2 regions of the Pseudomonas sp. GGS8 genome follow, and region 2 is predicted to be linked to the other one. Evidence: predicted binding sites of a transcription regulator. Region 2 holds the regulator's gene; the other holds the start of a gene.
What was found. The regulator sigma-54, encoded in region 2, starts transcription at its own class of promoters, with help from an activator protein. The targets are predictions, from matches to a motif close to ANTGGCATNNANNTTGCTNT.

Region 1 (6,109 bases), 1.4 Mb from region 2:
GGCCAGCAGCCATACCCTCAAGGCTTATGCACTCGTTGCACAGTAAAGGTCACGGTGGGGCTCTGTTGCACGACGTTTTGCCCGTCGATCACCTGAACCGCGAGGTTATGCTCGCCACGGTCGATGTTCACCAGTTGCAGAATCGGCACGTTGCTCGGCTGGCCGTAGGATTGGCCGTCCAGTAGCAGCCTCAATCGATGAGCGCCTTGCAGGCGCGGATTAATCAATACGCTGACGGTGAATGTGCCGTTGTTGGCGCGCAAGGCTTCTTCGGTGGGCAGGCTGGTCAGTTCCAGCACTTGATACGCGCTGTGGGGCTGGTCACGGCCACTGGCCTGCGCAGGCGCTACCGGCTCGCTTGGCGACTGACGCTCGACGCTGTTGAGCGGTGGCAATTCGACCGGCCGGGCTGTAACGCCATCGGGCGGTTGATTGCTGTAGGCCGTGTTGCCGTTGGCGTCGGTGTACTTGTAGATCTGCGCGGCGGCGGGCAGGGCGATCAGTGTGAGCAGGCATAACAACAATGAGCGCATTGCAGGCTTCCATTGGCCGTTGGGCAAGTGTCCAGCCCTGTTCCGTTCGTGGCGACTCAGCGCTGAGCATAGAGCACATCAGCGCCTGTCGGCAGGCAGGCTCAACGGCTGGCGCTGCACAACTCGGCAGTGGCGCGTACCCGGGCTAGCTCGCGCAGCGACACTTGGGTGCCGGATTTATTGGCCTTGGCCAGCCAGGACGGGCACTGCGGGTCGTTGCGATAAGGGCTGAAATCGGCCAGTTGTTGCAGCAGGCGTTTTTGTAACTGATCAAGATGCGGGCGAATCTGCCCGACGAGATCCGGGCGAGGGTCGTTGGGAGCCTTGCCTTGCGCATGCCAGTCAGACAAATGCGCGTATTGCACCAGTTTGTTGGCCTCGATTTGCGCCGAGAAAAACTGTTCGACGGCTTCGTTGCTCAATTTATAGTCAGGAGCCAAGGCGACAGCACCCGCAATTACCTCACGTTCGCGCTGACGATCTTCGACGGGTTTGCCGCTGTCCCATTTGCTCAGCGCGACTTGATCGGCAATCGCCAGGCGCTCCTCGATGGTGCCCAGCAGTGGGGCGAGGGCGGCAGGGGCCGGGCTGGCGAAAGCGCTGTTAGCCAGCAGGGCAGTAAGCAAGGCAAGGGATGAGCATAGGCGCATGGAAGGTCTCGGCTTTATCGGATGAAGGCCATGATGCACGCAACCGGGCATCCGATGACAGACGTTCGCCCACAAAAAAGGCCTCCCGAAGGAGGCCTCTCTTTTGTCACGCCGCGTGTCGCGGCGCTACCGGATCAGCAGCTGTAGTACAGCTCATATTCCAGTGGGTGTACGAAGGTGCGAACCTTGATTTCTTCTTCGCTTTTCAGAGCGATGTAAGCGTCGATGAAGTCGTCGCTGAAAACGCCGCCTTTGGTCAGGAACGCACGACCTTTGTCCAGCTCTTCCAGGGCTTCTTTCAGGCTGCCGCAAACTTGTGGGATCTCTTTCGCCTCTTCAGGCGGCAGGTCGTACAGGTTTTTATCAGCTGCGTCGCCAGGGTGGATCTTGTTCTGGATGCCGTCCAGGCCAGCCATCAACAGTGCAGCGAAGCCCAGGTACGGGTTAGCTGCTGGATCCGGGAAGCGGGCTTCGATACGGCGAGCGCGAGGGCTGGACACGTAAGGAATACGGATCGAAGCGGAACGGTTGCGAGCCGAGTAGGCCAGCATCACTGGAGCTTCGAAACCTGGGACCAGACGCTTGTAGGAGTTGGTCGACGGGTTGGTGAAGCCGTTCAGGGCCTTACCGTGCTTGATGATGCCGCCGATGAAGTACAGAGCGGTGTCGGACAGGCCGGCATAGCCTTCGCCAGCGAAGGTGTTCTTGCCATCTTTGGCGATGGACAGGTGAACGTGCATACCCGAACCGTTGTCGCCGTACAGAGGCTTAGGCATGAAGGTCGCGGTGCGGCCGTAGGCATCAGCTACGTTGTGTACGCAGTATTTCAGGGTCTGAACTTCGTCAGCCTTGGCAACCAGGGTGTTGAACTTCACGCCGATTTCGTTCTGACCGGCAGTCGCCACTTCGTGGTGGTGAACTTCAATGGTCAGGCCCATTTCTTCCATGGCGTTGCACATGGAGGTACGGATTTCGTGGTCGTGGTCGAACGGCGGAACAGGGAAGTAGCCGCCTTTGACGCCTGGACGGTGGCCTTTGTTGCCGCCTTCCACGTCCTGGTCGGACATCCACGAACCTTGTTCGGAGTAGATCTTGAACATCGAACCGGAGATGTCGGACTTGAACTTCACTTCGTCGAAGATGAAGAACTCAGGCTCCGGACCCACAAATACGGTGTCACCGATACCGGTCGACTTCAGGTATTCCTCGGCACGCTTGGCGATCGCCCGTGGGTCACGGTCGTAGCCTTGCATGGTCGAAGGCTCGATCACGTCGCAAACCAGGATCAGGGTCGGCTCTTCGGTGAACGGGTCGAGAACGGCAGTGGTGTCGTCCGGCATCAGGATCATGTCGGAAGCTTCGATGCCTTTCCAGCCAGCGATGGAGGAACCGTCGAACATTTTGCCTTCTTCGAAGAAAGCTTCATCCAGCGCATCGCGAGCCGGCATGGTCACGTGGTGCTGAGTGCCTTTGGTGTCCGTGAAGCGCAGATCAATCCACTTGACGTCATGATCTTTGATGAGTTGAACCGACTTCGACATAGTGTCCTCCGGGTGGCTTCGGGCTTAGTAATGGATGCCCTTAAATGTGGGTGATGCCGGCGCGAATACTCTGCCATGGCAACCTGCCTCACAAGGGAGCAAATTGCATGCCAGTGCCTCATCATGGGTTTTTTGCCCCAATATCACGCTTATAAAGGTGCACGGCGCCGTAAACTGCAAAATATCGCCCTGTAATGTAGCGTCGAATTCCGTAAATGACCTGTTTTGGTGCGCGAAAAACCTTCTGCACATTAACTGGTTAAACCTTGAGCAATTTCCGCTATAATCCGCGCCCCCCTTTTTCGGCTGGCCCTGCGCGCGCTGTTTTCATGAAACTAATCGTAAAAGTCTTCCCCGAGATCACCATCAAGAGCCGCCCGGTACGGATGCGTTTCATCCGCCAGTTGGCCAAAAATATCCGTACCGTGCTCCGCGATCTGGACCCGGCCGTGGTGGTGAACGGTGTGTGGGACAATCTCGAGCTGGAAACCCGCGTTAGTGACCCGAAGGCCCTGAAGGAGATGACCGAGCGCCTGAGCTGCATGCCGGGCATCGCGCATTTCCTGCAGGTCGATGAGTACCCATTGGGCGACTTCGATGACATCGTCGAGAAGTGCAAGCTGCACTTCGGCGATGCGCTGGCCGGGAAGATTTTTTCGGTGCGCTGCAAGCGTGCCGGCAAACACGAATTCAGCTCCATGGACGTGGAGAAATACGTCGGCAGCCAACTGCGTCGTCAGTGCGGCGCCGCCGGAATCTCGCTGAAAGAGCCTGAAATCGAAGTTCGCATCGAAATTCGCGACAAACGGTTGTTCGTGATCCACAGCCAGCACAACAGCATCGGTGGTTATCCGCTGGGTGCCCTGGAGCAGACGCTGGTGCTGATGTCCGGCGGCTTCGATTCCACTGTTGCGGCCTACCAGATCATGCGCCGCGGGCTGATGAGCCATTTCTGCTTCTTCAATCTGGGCGGACGTGCCCACGAGCTGGGCGTGATGGAAGTCGCGCACTTCATCTGGAAGAAGTACGGCAGCTCCCAACGCGTGTTATTTGTCAGTGTGCCGTTCGAGGAAGTCCTGGGAGAAATTCTCGGCAAAGTCGATAACAGTCATATGGGTGTAGTTTTGAAGCGTATGATGTTGCGCGCGGCTTCCCGTATTGCCGATCGGCTGGACATCGAAGCGCTGGTCACCGGCGAAGCGATTTCCCAGGTGTCGAGCCAGACGCTGCCGAACCTGTCCGTGATCGACTGCGTGACCGACAAGCTGGTCTTGCGTCCGCTGATTGCCAGTCACAAGCAGGACATCATCGACCTGGCCAACGAAATCGGCACCGCCGACTTCGCCAAGCACATGCCGGAATACTGTGGGGTCATCTCGGTGAACCCCAAGACCCACGCCAAGCGTCCGCGCGTGGAGCATGAAGAGAAAGAATTCGACATGGCGGTGCTTGAGCGTGCGCTCGAGAACGCCAAGCTGGTGCCGATCGATCGCGTGATCGACGAATTGGGCCAGGACTTGCAGATTGAAGAAGTCAGCGAAGCGCTGGCGGGTCAGATCATCATCGACATCCGTCACCCGGATGCCGCCGAAGACGACCCGCTGGAGCTTGCTGGCATTGAGGTACAAACGATGCCGTTTTATGCACTGAACGCTCGTTTCAAGGAACTGGACCCTACTCGCCAGTACCTGCTGTATTGCGACAAAGGCGTGATGAGTCGCCTGCATGCCCACCATTTGCTCAGTGAGGGGCATGCCAATGTGCGCGTTTATCGACCGAGCTAAGAGCCCGGGGCTGTTTGCCTGTGGCCTGCGTCACCGGCCCCCCGACTCTGCCGTCAAGCTGTAACGGCAAGGCCTGACTCTACTGTAAATCGCTGCCAAGACTTGTCAGCACACCGAATCCTCTGATCGAGATACACAAGTGATCGAAAATCTACGCAACATCGCCATCATTGCTCACGTTGACCATGGTAAAACCACCCTGGTAGACAAACTCTTGCGTCAATCCGGCACCCTGGAGCGCAACGAGCTCAACGACGAGCGCGTGATGGACTCCAACGACCAGGAGAAAGAGCGCGGTATTACCATTCTGGCGAAAAACACCGCCATCAACTGGAACGGCTACCACATCAACATCGTGGACACCCCGGGCCACGCCGACTTCGGCGGTGAAGTTGAACGCGTAATGTCGATGGTCGACTCCGTTCTGCTGCTGGTTGACGCTCAAGACGGCCCTATGCCGCAAACCCGTTTCGTGACCAAGAAGGCGTTCGAAGCCGGCCTGCGTCCAATCGTGTGCATCAACAAGGTTGACCGTCCAGGCGCGCGTCCGGACTGGGTTCTGGACCAGATCTTCGACCTGTTCGACAACCTGGGTGCTACCGAAGAACAGCTGGACTTCAAAGTCGTCTACGCCTCGGCCCTGAACGGTATTGCCGGTCTGGACCACACCGACATGGCTGAAGACATGACCCCGCTGTACCAGTCGATCGTCGACAACGTACCTGCGCCGGCTGTTGACCGTGAAGGTCCGTTCCAGATGCAGATCTCCGCTCTGGACTACAACAGCTTCCTGGGTGTTATCGGTGTTGGCCGTATCGCTCGTGGTCGCGTCAAGCCGAACACTCCAGTCGTGGCTATCGGTGCCGACGGCAAGAAGCGTAACGGTCGTATCCTGAAACTGATGGGTCACCACGGTCTGCACCGCATCGACGTTGAAGAAGCTGCCGCAGGCGACATCGTGTGCATCAGCGGCATGGACTCGCTGTTCATCTCCGACACCCTGTGCCACCCGGACGCGGTCGAAGCGATGAAGCCTCTGACTGTCGACGAGCCAACCGTTTCCATGACCTTCCAGGTAAACGACTCGCCTTTCTGCGGTAAAGAAGGCAAGTTCGTGACTTCCCGTAACATCAAGGAACGTCTGGACAAAGAGCTGCTGTACAACGTTGCACTGCGCGTTGAAGAAGGCGACTCGGCCGACAAGTTCAAGGTTTCCGGCCGTGGTGAGCTGCACCTCTCGGTACTGATCGAAACCATGCGTCGCGAAGGCTTCGAAATGGGCGTTGGTCGTCCGGAAGTGATCATCCGTCAAGTTGACGGCGTGAAGCAGGAACCGTTCGAAAACGTCACCATCGACACCCCTGAAGAATCCCAGGGCAAGGTCATGGAAGAGATGGGCCTGCGTAAAGGCGACCTGACCAACATGGTGCCGGATGGCAAAGGCCGTGTTCGTCTGGAATACAACATCCCTGCTCGCGGTCTGATCGGTTTCCGTAACCAGTTCCTGACCCTGACCAACGGTGCTGGCATCTTGACCTCGATCTTCGATCGCTACGACACCATGAAGTCCGGCGACATGTCCGGCCGTCAGAACGGTGTTC
Region 2 (6,109 bases):
TGAGGTCGCGGTGGCGAACCTGGACGTTCTTCAGGGATTGTTGCAGGACCTGACCCAGACGTTCGGTCAAGTAGACAGAGCGGTGATGTCCGCCGGTGCAGCCAATGGCAATGGTGACATAGGCGCGGTTGCTGGCGGCAAAGCGGGGCAACCACTTGAGCAGGTAGGAGGAAATGTCCTGGAACATCTCTTCGACATCCGGCTGTGCCGCCAGGTACTCGGCCACCGGTTGATCGAGCCCGGACTGTGCCCGCAGCTCCGGTTTCCAGTAAGGGTTGGGCAGGCAACGCACGTCGAACACCAGATCGGCGTCCACCGGCATGCCACGCTTGAACCCGAAAGACTCCACCAGAAACGCAGTACCGGGCTCCGGCTGATTCAGCAGGCGCAGCTTGATGGTATCGCGCAGCTGATACAGGTTCAGACTGGTGGTGTTGACCTTGAGGTCGGCCAGATCGGCGATCGGCCCCAGCAGATTGGTTTCGTCCTCTATCGCCTCCGCCAGCGAGCGATTGGCGCTACTCAGGGGGTGACGACGGCGGGTTTCCGAAAAACGTTTGAGCAGGGTCTCTTCATCGGCGTCCAGATACAGCACATCGCACTGGATATGCCGGCTGCGGACTTCTTCCAGCAATTCGGGAAACCGTGACAGGTGGCTCGGCAAGTTGCGTGCATCGATGGACACGGCCACCAGCGGTTGTGCCAGTTCGGTATGAATCAGCGCGCGTTCGGCCAGTTCTGGCAACAGGCCGGCAGGCAGGTTGTCGATGCAGTAGTAGCCGTTGTCCTCGAGAACATCGAGGGCAGTGCTTTTACCTGAGCCGGAGCGGCCGCTGACGATGATCAGGCGCATGATTAGTGACCGTTTTGCTCGTTCAGGACAACCTGATACAAGGCTTCGTTGCTCGGGGCGCTACGCAGTTTTTCGCGCACTTCCTTGCGGTCAAGCATGCTGGCGATCTGGCGCAGCAACTCCAGGTGCGCATCGGTGGCGGCTTCCGGGACCAGCAGGACAAACAGCAGGTCAACCGGGGCACCGTCGATGGCGTCGAAATCGATGGGTGCGTCCAAGTGCATCAAGGCGCTGATGGGCGACTCACAGCCCTTGAGGCGGCAGTGGGGGATGGCGATACCGTTGCCAAAACCGGTGGAACCGAGTTTTTCACGGGCGACCAGACTCTCGAAGACATCCTGCATGGCCAGACCCGGCACTTCGCGATGGATAAGGTTGGCAATTTGCTCGAGGGCTTTCTTTTTACTGCCGCCCGGCACGTTCACGAGGGAACGGCCGGGGGTCAGGATGCTTTCAAGTCGGATCATGGGTTGGGAGTGTTAACGACCGGTCGCGCCCTGGAGGAGGCTCTGGGTCTTTTCCTTATGCTTTTTGAGTTGTTTATCCAGCTTGTCGGTCAGTGCGTCGATCGCTGCGTACATATCGGTATGTTCCGCGTTAGCGACCACTTCATTGCCGGGAATATGCAGTGTGGCTTCGATTTTCTGCTTGAGCTTCTCGACCGTCATCGTGACTTGCACGTTGGTGATCTTGTCGAAATGCCTCTCTAATCGTTCGAGTTTTTCGCCGATGTAGGTGCGAAGAGGTTCGGTCACTTCCAGTTGGTGTCCACTGATGTTGACTTGCATACAGCTTCTCCTTCGTTGCCAGTGCATAAAGCGGTAGATCAGATGATCTACCACTGGAACGCTGTGGCGTGGCTCTACATCAACCGCTTGCGTTCGCTCGAAGGCGCGATCCCGAGGGATTCGCGGTACTTGGCGACGGTGCGGCGAGCCACCTGAATGCCTTGTGCCTCCAGTAAACCAGCGATCTTGCTGTCACTCAACGGCTTTTTCTGATTTTCCGCGGCAACCAGTTTTTTGATGATCGCGCGGATCGCCGTGGACGAGCATTCACCGCCTTCGGAGGTGCTGACGTGGCTGGAAAAAAAGTATTTCAGTTCATAGATGCCCCGTGGGGTATGCATGAATTTCTGCGTGGTCACCCGTGAAATAGTCGATTCATGCATGCCTACCGCCTCAGCGATGTCGTGCAGTACCAACGGCTTCATGGCCTCGTCGCCGTACTCCAGGAAGCCGCGCTGATGCTCGACGATCTGGGTGGCCACTTTCATAAGGGTTTCGTTGCGGCTTTGCAGGCTCTTGATGAACCAGCGAGCTTCCTGCAGCTGATTACGCATGAAGGTGTTATCAGCGCTGGTATCGGCGCGGCGTACGAAGCCGGCGTATTGGGCGTTGACCCGCAGGCGTGGCACCGACTCCTGGTTCAGCTCCACCAGCCAGCGCTCGTTGTCCTTGCGCACGATCACGTCGGGAACAACGTATTCGGCTTCGGTGGACTCGATTTGCGAGCCCGGGCGCGGGTTGAGGCTCTGGACCAGTTCGATCACCTGGCGCAGTTCATCTTCCTTGAGCTTCATGCGGCGCATCAGCTGGCTGTAGTCGCGGCTGCCGAGCAGGTCGATGTAGTCGGTGACCAGGCGCTTGGCCTCGGCCAGCCAAGGGGTCTTGGCGGGCAGTTGGCGCAGTTGCAGCAGCAGGCATTCACCGAGGTTGCGAGCGCCGATACCGGCGGGCTCGAATTGCTGGATGCGATGCAGGACGGCTTCGATTTCGTCCAGTTCGATGTCCAGTTCCGGATCGAAGGCCTCAAGGATTTCCTCGAGGGTTTCGTCCAGATAGCCCTGATTGTTGATGCAGTCGATCAGGGTCACGGCGATCAGGCGATCGGTGTCGGACATCGGTGCCAGGTTCAGTTGCCAGAGCAAATGGCTTTGCAGGCTTTCACCGGCCGAAGTACGGGTGGTGAAATCCCACTCGTCGTCATCATTGCTCGGCAGGCTGCTGGCACTGGTCTGGTAGACGTCTTCCCAGGCGGTATCGACAGGCAATTCGTTGGGAATGCGTTCGTTCCAGTCGCCTTCCTCAAGGTTATCCACCGTCGGAGCGGTTTCCTGGTAGGAGGGTTCCTGAATGTCGGCGTTGGGTTGCTGTTCGGCTTTGTCGGCCAAGGGGTCGGCGTTATCGAAGTCGTCGCCTTCTTCCTGGCGTTCGAGCATCGGATTGGACTCCAGGGCCTCCTGGATTTCCTGTTGCAGGTCCAGGGTCGACAATTGGAGCAGGCGGATGGCCTGTTGCAGCTGCGGTGTCATCGTCAGCTGCTGGCCCATTCTCAAGACTAGCGATGGTTTCATGGCAGGGGCTTAACACCTTATTCGCCGGCGCACATGCGCCATCCACTACAGGGCGCCGAAGCGCCAAACATAAGCAAATTATATGCCTGAAACTGAAGTGTTTGCCTAGAGCGCTGTAACAATAAAAAACTATTGATTTTTTATTGAAAAAGAGCGCTCAGGCGACTGGCCAGGCAGTTCAGCGCTTACAGGCGGAACTCGTGGCCCAGATACACTTCCTTGACCAGTTCGTTGGCCAGGATGGTGGCAGAGTCACCTTCAGCGATCAGCTGGCCATCATTGACGATGTAGGCGGTTTCGCAGATGTCCAGGGTTTCACGGACGTTGTGGTCAGTGATCAGCACGCCAATGCCTTTGGCCTTGAGGTGATGGATGATCTGCTTGATGTCGCCCACCGAGATCGGGTCCACGCCGGCGAAGGGTTCGTCGAGGAGGATGAATTTCGGGTTGGTGGCCAGTGCCCGGGCAATTTCCACGCGACGGCGTTCGCCACCGGACAGGCTCATGCCAAGGCTGTCACGGATGTGGTGGATGTGAAATTCCTGCAGCAGGCTTTCCAGCTCTTTGCGGCGACCTGCCTTGTCGAGCTCCTTGCGGGTCTCGAGGATGGCCATGATGTTGTCGGTCACCGACAGCTTGCGGAAGATCGACGCTTCTTGTGGAAGATAGCCGATACCGGCCTTCGCACGACCGTGCATCGGCTGGTGGCTGACATCCAGGTCATCGATCAGTACGCGGCCCTGATCGGCCTGCACCAGACCGACGATCATGTAGAAACAGGTGGTCTTGCCGGCGCCGTTGGGACCAAGCAGGCCGACGATCTGACCGCTGTCGATGGACAAGCTGACGTCACGCACGACCTGGCGGCTCTTGTAGCTCTTGGCCAGATGCTGAGCTTTCAGAGTTGCCATTACTGGGCCTTTTGCTCGTCGGTTTTCTTTTTCGGCTGGATCACCATGTCGATGCGCGGACGCGTCTCGGTGACTTTGTTGCCCGTGGCGCGACCGGCGCTCGCAAGCTTCTTGACCGTGTCGTAGACGATTTTCTCGCCCTGGGTGGTGTTATTGTCCTTGTCGACAACTTTTGCCTTGTCGATCAGCACTACGCGGTTTTGGGCTGCGTGGTACTGGATGGTCACGCCCCAGCCCTGAACGGGCTTGGTGTCACCAGCGGTCTGCAGTTGCTCGAAGTAGGCCAGGTTGCCCACCGAAGTCACCACGTCGATGTCGCCTGCAGGCGTGCGGGTGATGGTCACGGTGTTGCCCTTAACGATCATCGAGCCCTGGGTGATGATCACGTCACCTTTATAGGTGGCAATGCCATTCTTGTCGTCCAGCTGGGCGTCGTCGGCCTGAATGCGGATAGGCTGCGCTTGATCGGTCGGCAGAGCCCAGGCGCTCACGCTTCCCAGTGCTGCGCTCAGACTGAGCAAAATAGGGAGAGTTTTAACGAGCCTCATACTGTCCTCTTACGTTCGATAGCAGGTGTATCCTGCTTTCTTTCAAGTACGCTTTCATTCCGTTGCCTGTCGATACACCGCCAGCGCCGTCGATTCTAACGGGTTGATCGGTCTGCGCATATTGCTGCTGCGGGAACACTGTCATACGGGTGGTGGTAATCAGGGTTTTACGGTTTTTTTCGTCGAAACGGGTGATGCGTACCGAGTCAATCAGCTCGACCTGGGTGCCGTCCGGGTTGACTTCGCCGCGCTCGCTCTGGACGTGCCAGGGGAACTCGGTACCGCGAAACATGTTCAGGTCAGGATTGGACAGCAACGTCACTTCGGTCGCTTTCAGGTGTTCGACCTTGTCGGACGTCATTTCGTACTGCAATTTGCCGTCCGGCAGGTACTGCACGCTGTGGGCGTTGGTGGCGTAATAGTCGATCATGGCTTCATCGACTTGCGCCACTGGCTTGTCGAGGAAGCGTTCCGGGCTGATGTTCCAGTAGCCGACCGCAGCGAATAGCGCCGCGATGCAACCGAATATCAGGATGTTGCGAATCTTTTTGCTCAGCATGTTGGGCTCACAGGTACGCGGCGTTGGCCGCATCGAGGCGGCCCTGGGCGCGCAGGATCAATTCGCAGAATTCGCGCGCGGCACCCTCGCCGCCACGGGCCTGGGTGATGCCGTGGGCGTGTTCGCGCACGAAACTGGCGGCGTTGGCCACCGCCATGCCCAGGCCGACGCGGCGAATCACCGGCAGGTCCGGCAGGTCGTCGCCGAGGTAGGCCACGTGTTCATAGCTTAGGTTGAGTTGGGCAAGGAGCTCGTCGAGCACCACCAGTTTGTCTTCGCGACCCTGGTACAGGTGTGGAATGCCGAGGTTCTTCGCCCGCCGTTCGACCACCGGAGTCTTGCGGCCGCTGATGATAGCGGTCTGCACGCCGGCTGCCATCAACATCTTGATGCCCTGACCGTCGAGGGTATTGAAGGTCTTGAATTCGCTGCCGTCTTCGAGGAAATACAGGCGCCCGTCGGTCAGCACGCCGTCGACGTCGAATACCGCCAGTTTGATCTGTTTGCCGCGTTGCAGTAGATCCGTGCTCATTACATGACTCCCGCGCGCAGCAAATCGTGCATGTTCAAGGCGCCGACCGGACGGTCTTCGCTGTCGACCACGACCAGCGCGTTGATCTTGTGGTCTTCCATGATTTTCAGCGCCTCGGCGGCAAGCATCTCGGCACGTGCGGTCTTGCCGTGGGCGGTCATGACCTGGTCGATGGTGACGCTGTGGATGTCGATGCTGCGGTCCAGGGTGCGACGCAGATCGCCGTCGGTGAAGATCCCGGCAAGTTTGCCGTCGGCTTCCAGAACCACGGTCATGCCCAGGCCCTTGCGGGTCATTTCCATCAATGCGTCCTTGAGCAGGGTGCCGCGCTGAACCTGCGGCAGCTCTTG

Region 1: glnA (glutamate--ammonia ligase) is a predicted target of sigma-54. The motif match lies at 2,820-2,839, and genes of this name have one in related genera.

The regions. Positions count from the first base shown of each region.
Region 1 covers NZ_JALJWF010000001.1:1,498,532-1,504,640, reverse strand. Annotated here, with positions in the region: gene J3D54_RS06550 (DUF4124 domain-containing protein) at 1-21, opposite strand, end outside; gene J3D54_RS06545 (DUF4124 domain-containing protein) at 18-533, opposite strand; gene J3D54_RS06540 (chorismate mutase) at 635-1,183, opposite strand; gene glnA (glutamate--ammonia ligase) at 1,318-2,724, opposite strand; gene thiI (tRNA uracil 4-sulfurtransferase ThiI) at 3,054-4,508, shown strand; gene typA (translational GTPase TypA) at 4,648-6,109, shown strand, end outside.
Region 2 covers NZ_JALJWF010000001.1:2,942,608-2,948,716, forward strand. Annotated here, with positions in the region: gene rapZ (RNase adapter RapZ) at 1-853, opposite strand, end outside; gene ptsN (PTS IIA-like nitrogen regulatory protein PtsN) at 856-1,320, opposite strand; gene raiA (ribosome-associated translation inhibitor RaiA) at 1,333-1,641, opposite strand; gene J3D54_RS13205 (RNA polymerase factor sigma-54) at 1,716-3,209, opposite strand; gene lptB (LPS export ABC transporter ATP-binding protein) at 3,395-4,120, opposite strand; gene lptA (lipopolysaccharide transport periplasmic protein LptA) at 4,120-4,668, opposite strand; gene lptC (LPS export ABC transporter periplasmic protein LptC) at 4,655-5,227, opposite strand; gene J3D54_RS13225 (HAD family hydrolase) at 5,235-5,759, opposite strand; gene J3D54_RS13230 (KpsF/GutQ family sugar-phosphate isomerase) at 5,759-6,109, opposite strand, start outside.